DNA from 4 places in the Paenibacillus shunpengii genome. Region 3 is predicted to be linked to each of the others. Evidence: predicted binding sites of a transcription regulator. Region 3 holds the regulator's gene; each other region holds the start of a gene.
What was found. Region 3 encodes Rex, which represses fermentation and respiration genes when NADH is low (regulators of the CRP and FNR family bind a similar motif). Its sites were predicted from a motif close to TTGTGAAATATTTCACAA; they were not measured.

Region 1: a site for Rex is predicted at 1,081-1,098, ahead of ACFSVM_RS22910 (formate/nitrite transporter family protein). Genes of this name have one in related genera too.
Region 2: a site for Rex is predicted at 1,827-1,844, ahead of adhE (bifunctional acetaldehyde-CoA/alcohol dehydrogenase). Genes of this name have one in related genera too.
Region 4: a site for Rex is predicted at 1,250-1,267, ahead of ACFSVM_RS23730 (DUF1641 domain-containing protein). Genes of this name have one in related genera too.

What each region holds. Positions count from the first base shown of each region.
Region 1 covers NZ_JBHUMJ010000011.1:204,325-207,480, reverse strand. Annotated here, with positions in the region: gene ACFSVM_RS22915 (FAD-dependent oxidoreductase) at 1-937, shown strand, start outside; gene ACFSVM_RS22910 (formate/nitrite transporter family protein) at 1,166-1,993, shown strand; gene ACFSVM_RS22905 (molybdopterin-containing oxidoreductase family protein) at 2,280-3,156, shown strand, end outside.
Region 2 covers NZ_JBHUMJ010000004.1:403,148-406,303, forward strand. Annotated here, with positions in the region: gene ACFSVM_RS18235 (hypothetical protein) at 1-306, shown strand, start outside; gene ACFSVM_RS18240 (nitrite reductase (NAD(P)H) small subunit) at 515-898, shown strand; gene ACFSVM_RS18245 (Crp/Fnr family transcriptional regulator) at 978-1,694, opposite strand; gene adhE (bifunctional acetaldehyde-CoA/alcohol dehydrogenase) at 1,931-3,156, shown strand, end outside.
Region 3 covers NZ_JBHUMJ010000002.1:3,007,748-3,010,903, reverse strand. Annotated here, with positions in the region: gene dinG (ATP-dependent DNA helicase DinG) at 1-990, shown strand, start outside; gene ACFSVM_RS13980 (redox-sensing transcriptional repressor Rex) at 1,035-1,691, shown strand; gene ACFSVM_RS13975 (amidohydrolase) at 1,681-2,979, shown strand; gene ACFSVM_RS13970 (cell wall elongation regulator TseB-like domain-containing protein) at 3,011-3,156, shown strand, end outside.
Region 4 covers NZ_JBHUMJ010000011.1:382,022-385,177, reverse strand. Annotated here, with positions in the region: gene ACFSVM_RS23740 (cupin domain-containing protein) at 1-257, opposite strand, end outside; gene ACFSVM_RS23735 (hypothetical protein) at 395-547, opposite strand; gene ACFSVM_RS23730 (DUF1641 domain-containing protein) at 1,360-1,794, shown strand; gene ACFSVM_RS23725 (NAD(P)/FAD-dependent oxidoreductase) at 1,831-3,012, shown strand.

The sequences.
Region 1 (3,156 bases), on a different contig from region 3:
ACGCCACGTAACCGTTGTAGGTGCAGGCTATATTGGTATTGAGCTGGTCGAAGCATTCCAGATGAATGGCAAAGAAGTAACGCTGATTGATGCAGAAGACCGCATTCTAAGCAAATATTTGGATGCTGAATTTACCGACCGTATTCAGTCCGACCTCACGGACAAGGGTATTCAGCTTGTGCTTGGTGAGAAAGTGAGCCGCTTCGAAGGAGAAGAGGGCAGCGTGCGTAAAGTCGTTACCGATAAAGGCACTTACGAAACCGATCTGGTCATTCTGTGTATCGGCTTCCGTCCGAATACCGAGCTCTTAAAGGGCCAGGTTGACATGATGCCGAACGGAGCGATTCTGGTGGACCGCTACATGCGCACAAGCAATCCTGATGTCTTTGCAGCCGGAGACAGCAGTGCGATCTATTACAATCCAACTCGACAAGCATCCTATATTCCGCTCGCAACCAATGCGGTGCGCATGGGTACGCTGGTTGCCCGCAACCTCAAGGCTCCTGTGACACGCTACATGGGAACCCAAGGTACATCAGGGATCAAGATTTATGAACAGAACATCGCGGGAACAGGCCTGACAGAAGCTGGGGCAGTAGCAGCGGGACTTAAGGTCGAGAGCGTTACTCTCGAGGACAGCTATCGTCCGGAATTCATGCCTACGGCAGAGAAGGTTTTAATTAAAGTGATATTTGAGCAGGAATCCCGCCGGATTGTGGGGGCACAGCTGATGAGTGAAGCCGAGCTTACACAGTCGATTAATACCTTGTCCGTATGTATCCAGAATGAGATGACTGTAGATGAGCTGGCGTTTATCGACTTCTTCTTCCAGCCGCACTACAACAAGCCTTGGAACTTCCTGAACAGTGTCGGACAGAAAGCACTGAAGCCTGTGGATGCCACAGCTCAAGAGAAGAAGGAAGAGGTTCTCGTTTAATAATCCTATATTTGATTGGACTTATGACCGTCAGCGCATTTTGCTCTGGCGGTTTTTTCATACGCTAAGAATTGCAGTTTATTCTAAATCGTCTTATCTGCAAGTGAAGACTACGAATAAGAATACCGATCCAGTATTTATGTTTGTGAATTTATTAACAATCGAGAGCTTGAAAAAGCGATACAATGGAGGTATGGGTTAATGTAAAAGAAATAAGGGGGATGGCTCATGGCAGCTCAGAAACCTAAAGACATTGCTGAACTTACAGCGGATACCGGCTTTGCCAAAGCCCATAATCCACTATCTGTCGTCTTGATCCTCGGCTTTTTGGCGGGTGTATATATATCGCTTGGATTTCTGCTCTATATCCGGGTCACCGCAGCGGCTCCCGAGGCTTGGGGCAGTATTACGAATCTAATTGGGGCGCTTGTATTCCCCATTGGCCTGGTGCTGGTATTGATCGCCGGAGGAGAGCTCCTGACGGGCAATATGATGGCGGTATCTCTGGCAAGATTGCGAGGGCGGATCTCTACACTTCTGCTCATCCGAAACATGGCGCTTGTCACGTTGGCAAATTTCGCGGGGGCCATTTTTGTTGCCTATTTTTTCGGTCATGTGCTGGGGCTGACAGGTGAAGGCGTCTATCTGGATAAAGTGGTAAATATGGCGGGACATAAGCTGGAAGACAGCTTCCTGCAGGCTTTTATTTCGGGAATAGGCTGTAACTGGCTTGTGGCACTTGCGGTGTGGCTGTCTTATGCAGCAGATACGATGAGTGGAAAGGTGCTCGGGATCTGGATTCCGACAGCGGCGTTTGTAGCCATTGGCTTTCAGCACGTTGTCGCGAACATGTTTCTCATACCCGCCGCCATATTTGAAGGACATTATTCCTGGAGTATGTACCTGACTAATTTCATTCCGGTTTGGCTGGGCAATTTTGCAGGTGGAGCCGTGTTTGTAGCAGGGGCCTACTATTTGGCATATCTTCATGAACAGCCGCATGGCAAGCCTCTTGCACAGGGTGCCAAGGACAATACTAAAATTCGCCATGTCTAGGTTCGGGGGAACGAAACCTTTACATGACGAATTTTCGGGAGTGGTCTATGATACGGCACTTGGAGGAGGGGTCTTCCTAACTCCTAACTGCCTTGATTTTTATTACCCTTGCATGGAAATGATGAAACAAGCGAAAAAAATATTTTTGATTAGATCAGCTCGTGTGAAAAGCGGTTACTGCCAGTGGCGGGAACTGCTTTTATTTTTTGTCACACTTTGACGATTATGGAATCCGGAATTATGATAAAAGAACTGGTTTGAGCGACTTTGAAACTTAAGAAGTGCTATGAGAAAGGAGAGGCAAGCTGTGATTAATGAACAGAATGGAATATTTCCTGCCGTATGTCCACTGGATTGTCCCGACACCTGCGGACTGCTCTTGCATAAGAAGGAAGGCAAAATTGTGAAGGTGACCGGCAACCCGGATCACCCGATTACCAAGGGCGCCATTTGCAACAAGGTCCGAAACATGACAGAACGTATATATGATGAGAAACGTCTGAAGTATCCTTTGCGGAGAACGGGTCTCAAGGGCGAAGGCAAATTTGAGCGGATATCCTGGGAGGAAGCGATCAGCGAGATTACGGAACGTTTCAAGGCTATATCGCAGAAATACGGAGCAGAAGCTATTTTGCCATACTCTTTCTATGGAAATATGGGGATTCTCGGTGTAGACGGAATGGATCGGCGCTTCTTCCATGCGCTGGGTGCAAGTCAGCTGGAGCAGACCATATGTAATGCAGCCGGCACTACCGGATGGAAATATACGATGGGTGCGAACCGGGGGACTGTGCCGGAAGAAACAGAGCATGCTGATGTCATTATCGTGTGGGGCGGAAATATTATCAGCACGAACATGCATCAGGTAGTCCTTGCAGAGAAAGCGCGTAAAGCAGGTGCCAAGGTCATTGTCATTGATGTTCATCGCAACCGCACGGCACAGTGGGCGGACTGGTTCGTACCGCTGTATCCCGGAACCGATGCCGCACTCGCACTCGGCATGATGAACGTGCTGTTCGAGAAGGGGCTTGTAGATGAGGCGTTCTTGCAGCAACAGACAGTAGGTCACGAGGAGCTTCGCGAGCATGTTAAGAGCTATACACCAGAGCGGGTCTCTCTCATTACCGGTGTTTCTGTGGAGGATATTGTGAAGCTGGCAGAGA
Region 2 (3,156 bases), on a different contig from region 3:
ATTGAGAATTTGGAGCCATCGGCTGTAACCTTAACGATTTATGGCGGGGTAAGTCAGCCGGATTTGCGGGGCTCCATTGCTAGTCTTTATTTTCCTAATTTGACCGTACGAGATATTTTGGAGAAGAATGAGCGGATTCAACTGACGGATAACAAACGATACGTTCATTCGATTGATGGTTATGTTCCGTTAATTACGGAAAGATGGAAAATTGAAGTGAACAATAAAGAGCTGATGGATAATGGACTGGATATGGTGCTTAGTCCGAGAGACGAAATAAGATTAGAGCTTGCTGAACGACAGTAGTCGGTGGCAGGCTTTTTTTGTCGATAACAAGACCTAATGCATCTGTATTGGGAATATTCACACATTCAAATATCCTACCATGGTATCATTTTGAAATATTCGCCAAAATATGATTTTCATTTCAGAATCTTTAATTTAAAATAATAAAAGATGAATCAATCACTTTGAGACGAAGACATTACCGTATCTTGGAAAGAAGGGTTAACCTATGGGTGTAATCAAGGGGAGAATGAAGGAACAGCAGGTGCCTGTTAATGTATCAGAAGTTATAAAGGCCAAGGCTTATCCAGTAGGAGACGAGCGGGATTTCTATTCATTGATCGGACGTATGGTTACTCTACAGAATCGCGAAATTGGTGTGTTCAGGACAAGTGACGGTGGTCTGTTTGCTCTCGATAATGTAAGAATAAATCCAGAGGGAATCAGGCTCACGGAGGGCATTGTGTCTGGACATACGGTGTATGATCCTTCCGACGATTGGAAGGTTGATCTGGAAACGGGAGATGTCACAAGGGAAGCTAGTAATATAACCAAGGTGCCAGCTTATAGGGTGCATATCATGAAGAGCAAATTGTATATTGTGCTTGCTTAAAATGGGTGGTCTATTTCCATCTTCATATAAAAAAAGAAGCCGATCTTTCTCTAAATCAGAAGGTCGGCTTTTTGTCTTGTTAAATCCTGCAGATTTCTACCGGGCATTGCTCGCAGCGGCAAATCTGTTGAAGAACGCTTAATTCCTTGATCACGATGCAGCCATCATCATATGCCAAAGCGCCTTTCTTGCGCAGCTCAGCGAGCATTCGATTGACACTTTCCCGGGTTGCACCAATCATATTCGACAGATCCGTATGTGTCATCTTTTTGTTAATCCGAATATCCTTACCATCCACTTCTCCATAAGTATTTCCGAGCCGGATTAGTGTTGAGCACAGAGCTCCCTGCTTGCCGTACATCATAAGATCGCGGAATTTCGTCTGTGTAATTCGATGGTATATACCCATCCATTTCATAAAATCAAGTGCAAATCCGCCGTTGATCTCAATGAGCAGCTGAAGCTCTGAGGTTTCTGCATATCCAATCTCGCTCTCTTCCAATACTTCAGCAGAATAGCTGTGCCTAGAAGAGAAGAAGGGGTCGGCATGACCGATCAAATCCCCGTCCTGATGAATATACATGATTAATTCTTTTCCTTCATCTGTGAATTTCGTAATCTTGATGCGCCCGTGCTTAATAAAAAACAGCTTGTCGGCAGGATCCCCCTCCCAGAACAGATGAGAGCCTTTTGGTAATGATCGATACTTCAATAAGTTGAGTAAGAGCTGTTTGTTCTCTGATGTGAAGCAGCGGATATTGCCTTCTTTTTGTTCAAGTAATGCTAAGTGAGTCATATGCGATTCCCCCTTGCACTGTTCGATTTACAAGTTCAGTATATACCTTCGTTAAGAGGGCGGGAGAAGCAAAGTATGGCAAAATTCCAACATTGTGATTCATTTCACTATCGAATTCGAAGTTTTTATACATTGTGAATAAATTCACAAACAAAGAGAATCATGCATGATATGATGACTTCGTAATCCAATAGAGAGACAAAAAACTCAGAATTTGGGTAGGAGGATGATAGGAGATGGCTGTTAAGAACGAGGCTGTATCCAAAGAAGTTACTGCGGCGGAATATATTAATGAGCTGGTAACCAAGGGCAAGAAGGCGCTGGAAGCATTTATGCAATTAGATCAAGAGGCGGTTGACCGTATTGTTCAGGCGATGGCACTGGCTGGTCTTGATAAGCACATGAATCTAGCCAAGCTGGCTGTGACGGAAACAGGCCGCGGAATTTATGAAGACAAGATTATCAAGAATATTTTTGCTACAGAATATGTCTACAACAATATTAAATATGACAAAACGGTCGGCGTCATCGAAGATAATGAGTTTGAGAACTATCAAAAAATAGCGGAGCCGGTAGGCGTAATTATGGGGATTACCCCTGTAACCAATCCTACCTCTACAACGATGTTTAAGGCACTGATTGCCATAAAGACACGAAACCCTATCATATTCGGTTTCCATCCATCGGCACAAAACTCAAGCCGGGAAGCAGCACGCATTCTAAGAGATGCAGCGATCAAAGAAGGCGCACCAGCTGATTGTATTCAGTGGATTGACGCCCCGTCGATGGAGAAGACAAACGAGCTGATGAATCATCCGGATGTTGCACTCATTTTGGCTACCGGTGGTGGAGCGATGGTTAAGGCAGCTTACAGCTGCGGTAAACCGGCACTTGGCGTTGGACCAGGAAATGTTCCTTGCTTTATAGAGAAGACGGCGAATCTTAATCAAGCAGTGACAGATTTGATCTTATCCAAATCCTTCGATAACGGAATGATCTGTGCATCAGAGCAAGCGGTCATTGTAGAAGAACCCGTCTACGATGAAGTGAAGAAGAGAATGGTGGCGGATGGCTGCTACTTCGTAACCAAAGATGAAGCGGCGAAATTAACGACTTATGCTATCTCCGCTGACAAATGTGCTGTTAATCCGAAGATCGTCGGCCAGTCGGCTGTCGATATTGCGAAGATGAGCGGAATCGTCGTTCCGGAGAATACCAAGATTCTGGTTGCTGAGCTGGACGGTGTTGGAGAAAAATTCCCATTGTCCGCTGAGAAGCTGAGTCCGATTCTGGCCTGCTACAAGGTTAAGACGGTAGAGCAGGGGATAGAACGTGCCGCAGAAATCGTTTCTTTTGGAGGAATGGGACACTCTTCGGTTATTCATTCAAATGATGATGAAGTGATCAGCCGTTTTGCAGATCATCTCAAGACCTGCCGGATTCTTGTAAACTCTCCTTCAAC
Region 3 (3,156 bases):
CTCGTTAAGGATCTGGCTGGCTTCAAAGATCAATTAAGACATTTCATGCGCCTTGATGATGCAGGGACCGTATATTGGCTGGAGGCCAGCGGACAATTCAAGAGCAAGTCGCTTCAGCTGTATGCAGTTCCTGTAGATGTAAGTCCTCAGCTGAAGGAAATGTTCTTTGATAAGAAGCGAAGCGTTATTTTAACCTCGGCTACTTTATCGGTAGATAAATCGTTCCAGTTTATGATCGATCAGCTTGGACTGACCGAAGCACAGGAGCAGCAGAGATTGCTCACATCACAGCTGCCGTCTCCGTTTAATTACCGGGAACAAGCTCTTCTTGTGGTTCCGCGTGATTTTCCAAGTGTGAAGGGCAGTGTGGGTGATGATCATTTTGTCAGTATGCTCGTCAAATCTTTGTCAGAGGCCGCACAGGCAACGAAGGGCAGAATGCTTGTCCTGTTTACCTCTTACAAGATGTTGAGACAAGTACATGAGCCGCTGAAGGAAGCTCTCGCCTCAAGTGATATTTCCGTGTTTGGACAAGGGGTAGACAGTGGGAGCCGGACCAAGCTGACGAGAAGATTCCAGGAGGCCAAAGCTTCTGTATTGCTTGGAACGAGCAGCTTCTGGGAAGGTGTCGATATTCCAGGAGAAGCTTTATCCTGTTTGGCTATTGTACGGCTGCCTTTCCAGCCTCCTAACCATCCTGTTGTAGAAGCCAAGAGCGAACTGCTGCAGCAGGAGAAGAAAAATCCGTTTATGAAGCTCTCGGTACCTCAGGCGGTTATTCGGTTTAAACAAGGTTTCGGAAGACTGGTGCGAACCGCTAAGGACCGAGGCATCGTTATCGTGTATGATACAAGAGTCATTGAATCGTATTATGGCAAGTACTTTTTATATTCCCTGCCAGGTCCTAAAATGGAGCATATGACAACGGACAAGATGGTTCCGCGTATCAGCGAGTGGCTAGAGGAACATGTAACGAATGAAGAGAAGTAATAGAAAGCACGGACACTGCTTGCAGTTGTGAGGGGGAATTGTAATTGAAGTCGGACAAAATTTCAGAGGCTGTCGTAAGAAGACTGCCAGTATATCTGCGTTATTTACAAGAGCTGTACAAAAGAGAAGTGACCACTGTATCTTCACAGGAGCTTGGTCTCAGACTGGATTTGAATCCAGCGCAAATCCGTAAGGATCTCGCTTATTTCGGGGATTTTGGACGCAAAGGCATCGGCTATGATGTAGCTTATCTCATCGATAAAATCAGACAAATCTTGAAGCTGGATCAACAGATTAATGTGGCACTTGTCGGTGCTGGTAATCTCGGACATGCCTTGTCGAACTATAATCGATATGTAAAAGACAATATGAAGATTGTCGCCGTATTTGATTCCCAGCCCTCGAAGATTGGCTCCAATATCAATACGCTCACGGTTCAGCCTATGGAAGAGCTGGTGAAAACAGTAAAGGATCTGAACATTAGAATCGGCATTATAACGGTTCCGGATTCGGAAGCTCAGCGTGTGGCGGATTATCTGGTGGAGGCGGGAGTTGAAGCGATCCTTAATTTTGCCCCGATTATTATCAAGGCTCCTGCTCATATCCGGATTCATACAGCGGACTTCACTACAGATCTGCTTAGTCTGGCTTATTATCTAGAGAACGAAGCAGGGAAAGAGGAGGAAGAGGATGTCAAATAAGTGGCTCATCAAGAACGGCAAATTTGCAGTAAGTGATCCTGAATGGCGAATCGTCAGCGGTTATATGCTGATTGAGGATGACCGCATCTCATATATAGGTGAAGATCTACCTGAAGGGACAGAAGGTCTTCCGGTTCATGACGGCAAGCACCAGCTGTTTATTCCTGGCCTTATCAATACACATGGTCATGCAGCGATGTCACTTCTACGCGGCTATGGCGATGATCTTGCTCTTCAGGTCTGGCTTCAAGAAAAAATGTGGCCGATGGAGGAAAAGTTCACAGCTGAGGATGTCTACTGGGGGACCTCGCTATCTGTTCTGGAAATGCTGAGAGGTGGAACTACCGCCTTCCTTGATATGTATGATCAGATGAATCAGGTGGCGAAAGTGGCACAGGAGTCGGGCATTCGCGCAAGTCTGATGCGGGGAGCGATTGGCTTCGGTTCAGATGAGCTGCGTGCATTTAAGCTGAAGGAAGCAACGACCTTTGCCCGGGAATGGCATAATCAGGCAGACGGACGTATCACGACGATGCTGTCCCCACATTCACCATATACTTGCGGACCAGAGTTTATTGAGAAATTTGTAGAAGCGGCACATGAGCTGAATTTACCCCTGCATACACATATGTCCGAAACGGCCGCTGAAGTAGAACAGAATGTAAAAGAGTATGGGCTGCGTCCAGTAGCACATCTGGAGAAGCTTGGCTTCTTCTCTAGACCTTCTCTCGTGGCACATGCTGTACATTTAACGGATGAAGAAATAGAGGTGCTCGCCAAATACAATGTGGCTGTTGCTCATAATCCTGGAAGCAACCTGAAGCTGGCGAGCGGTGTTGCGCGAGTACCTGAGCTGTTAAAAGCAGGGGTTGTTGTATCGCTTGCTACAGATGGTGCAGCAAGCAACAATAATTTGGATATGTTTGAAGAGATGCGCCTAGCTGCTCTGATTCACAAAGGAGTCAGCGGTGATCCAACCGCCGTACCTGCCACAGAAGCACTGCGTATGGGAACTGAATATGGAGCGAAGTCCATCTACATCAAGGATACGGGAGTGCTGGCACCAGGCAAAAAAGCTGATTTTGTTGCCATTGACCTGGATCAGGCTCATTTCCTGCCCTACACCGATTTGATATCACATGTCATCTATTCTGCAAGCAGCAAGGACGTTCAGCATGTCTGGGTGGATGGCAAGCAGTTAGTTAAGAACGGTGAGATGCTCACGATGGATGAAGAACGGATTAAACGCGAAGCACAAGCTGCTTTCGAAGGACTGACGTCCCGCTGATTGATGCTGGGGGCAAGAAGGGAGTTCAGCCTTGAGAAAAAAAAGAAAGTGGATACTCATCAGCATTGTGGCTTTCTTACTCGTGCTCTTAGGTATTTATTTATTTTATGAATATGTAATGAAGGATACATGGGCAGAGGAAGAAGCTGCAATCGCTATTGCAAAGGAAAAAGAAGA
Region 4 (3,156 bases), on a different contig from region 3:
TCTCCGCCAAGCTGCAGCTTGACCGATCCGCTGATCACACCGAGGACCTCATGTGTGTTGCTGTGATAATGATGATAGGGGAATACGCCGCCTGTCCAGGTGTTCTGCCAATTGTGGCTGTTGAATAGGGCTTCCGTTTCCTGTTCCCTGCCTCTTAGAACACCCGGATATAAGAGAACCGGTAAGTTTGGGTGGTTTGGGATGATGCCATCATCCTGGAAATGATAAGCCCGTGTCTTAAATTCGGTATGTGCCATGTGAGTTCTCCTCCTTCTGTTTGCTGTTAAAGTTCATATATGAAACAAGCCATGAACAAGGGGTAACCTCTGGTCATGGCTTGTATGTGCAGTATACGATAACGTTACTGCAGCTTATTCTAACCCTTTTAGCAGGATTAAGACTGCTTCAGATTGTCCTCAGAGCGGGGATTCCAGTTCTCGGCTTGAGGCTCCACGTCCTCATGGTTTTTCATTTTGTCTACCTGCTCCTTGGAGTCCTTATCCTTGTCCAATTGATTGCGTACCTCTTCGCTTGATTGCTGTTTCATCGTGAACGCCTCCTTGTTCTTAATGGATATAGTTATTACATACCCGGTCTGTAGAAAGGCAAACATGAAGCGGAGACGGGCCTATTTGATTCGGTAATAAACAATAAATAGCGAGCCGGGGACTCCATTCATTACAATTTATCCCCAGTACAATGTACATATCACATGTGAATGTTAATGTTATGACCAAATGCTGATTTTTCAGGTAATGGCGAGGGCGGGCCAGGGGACAATACCGAGATGATAAGACGGTTCGTGCGAGAAGGCATGAGCAGTCTTATTTATTTTGTGAAATTTGGTGGAGTTAAATTTTAACAAGAGTGAGAATAAAACTTTATGGAAATTTTAAGCGGTATACGTTGATACATATAGTGATCAGCATGCTCTTTGACACCGCATATAGTAGCAAATATGAGAAAAAGCAAATTCATGGATGGGGAACAGGCTTTTGCACGTCGTATTGACAAAAAAGGTGTATTTGTTACAATGTTCACAAGGTATTCACAATTGCCAAAATATTTATTTCATGTTCACGTGTAAGAAGTGTAATATTAGGGTATAGGATCCGTTTTTATGACCTGTTCGGTAAGTTTGTTATTGCGATGAATGATCATATTCGTGTCTGCAATAGATCCATGGAATACATCACACTTCTGCTGTAGAGCTGCCTGAGCCGCCCTTAGTGGCATCGGCTCTTTCTTTGTGTGAAAATTGTTACATTACAATCATGTAGTTCCTTGATCGACTAGATTGCTTAGCAGAAATGTCAGGCGAGCGGGCTTATAACCCAAAGTAAAGGAGGACGTTCTCTTATGTCACAACCGACGCAACAAGAAGTACCTGCTACAGGTGCTCCTCAAGCACAAAAAGATGTGCTCGATCAATTGATGAAGCCGGAGGTTCAGGAGTCTCTTACTGTTCTGGTTGAGAACTTGCCTAAACTGGCTGAAATGGTAACTGCAATGACTACAGCTTATGACTTTGCTCAAGGGCTGGCGAAGGACCAAGTATTCGTAAACGACATGAAAGTTGCCTTTGGCGAATTTACTACTCCAGTAGTAGAAAAAGCAAAAGGTGTTGCTTCTGCAGCCATCGAAGCTGGCGATCGCGCTCAAGCGGAACAGTCTTCTGTTGGCCTGTTCGGCATGCTCAAAATGCTGAAAGACCCTAACGTACAACATACGCTTCGTTTTGCTCAAGCTTTCTTGAACATTCTGAACGAGCGTCAGCAAAACAAACAAGACTAAGATTTTTTCATACGAAAGTAAGAACGGAGGATGGATATGTCGAAGCAAATTTTGATCCTGGGCGGCGGCTACGGCGGATTGCTTAGCGCACTTGCAGCGCGTCAATACCTGACTGCCGAAGAAGCGACCATTACGGTTGTGAACCGCTTCCCGACTCACCAAATCATTACAGAATTGCATCGTCTGGCTGCAGGTACAATCAAAGAGAAGGCTGTTGCTCTTCCACTTGAGAAACTGCTCCGCGGTAAAGACGTAAATCTTAAAATTGATACGGTTGCCGAAATCAAACCTGACGAGAACAAAGTCACAATGAAGAGCGGAACCATCTATAGCTATGACTACCTGGTTATTGCTCTGGGTAGTGAAACAGCATTCTTCGGTATTCCAGGACTTCAAGAGTACAGCTTTACGCTGAAATCTGTTGAAGAAGCGAACAATATTCGTGCTCACGTGGAAGCTCGTCTGGATGCATACAAGAAAACAGGCGAGAAAAAAGACGCTACCATCGTTATCGGCGGCGGCGGCTTGACAGGTATCGAGCTTGTTGGTGAGTATGCAGATGTGCTTACAGAAGTTTGCAAACAAAAAGGTATCAACCGCAGCGAAGTTGAGCTCTATAGTGTAGAAGCAGGTCCTTCGATCCTGGCAGGATTCCCGCCAGAGCTGGTTGAGCGTGCACAAACAAGCCTTGAGAAACGCGGCGTGAAATTCATCGTTGGCGTAGCGATCACAGAAATGCAAGAGCATACGGTATTCCTGAAAGACGGCAGCTCCATCGAGACAAGCACTCTGATCTGGACTGGCGGCGTTCAAGGTAATGCTGTAGTAGCGAACTGTGGTATTGAAGTGAACCGCGGACGTGCAACGGTAAAAGAAACACTGCATTCCACATCCCATGAGAATGTGTTTATCGCTGGTGACAGCGCAGTTGTTATTCCAAGTGAAGGCGCTCGTCCTTACCCTCCAACAGCACAGCTTGCTTGGCAAATGGGTGAGACGATCGGACATAACCTGGCAGCAACCATCAAGGGCGGCGAGCTTGAAGTCTTCACTCCAGTCTTCTCCGGTACACTGGGAAGCCTTGGACGTAAAGATGCAATCGCAATGCTTGGAGGAAGCCAGACTCGTCTGAAGGGTCTTCCTGCAACACTCATGAAAGAAGCAAGTAACATTCGTTACCTGAAACATATTGAGGGTCTGTTCGCTCTGGCGTACTAAGCTCCTCATCTAGAAGGCGTCCCTTAGGGGGCGTCTTTTTTCGTGTGCAGGCAGGTTGCGTGCAATACCTGCAAACATATATTAAGATGAAAATTGTACTACGGAAGAGACAAACGGGGACAATAGACAATTACTGAACTTGTA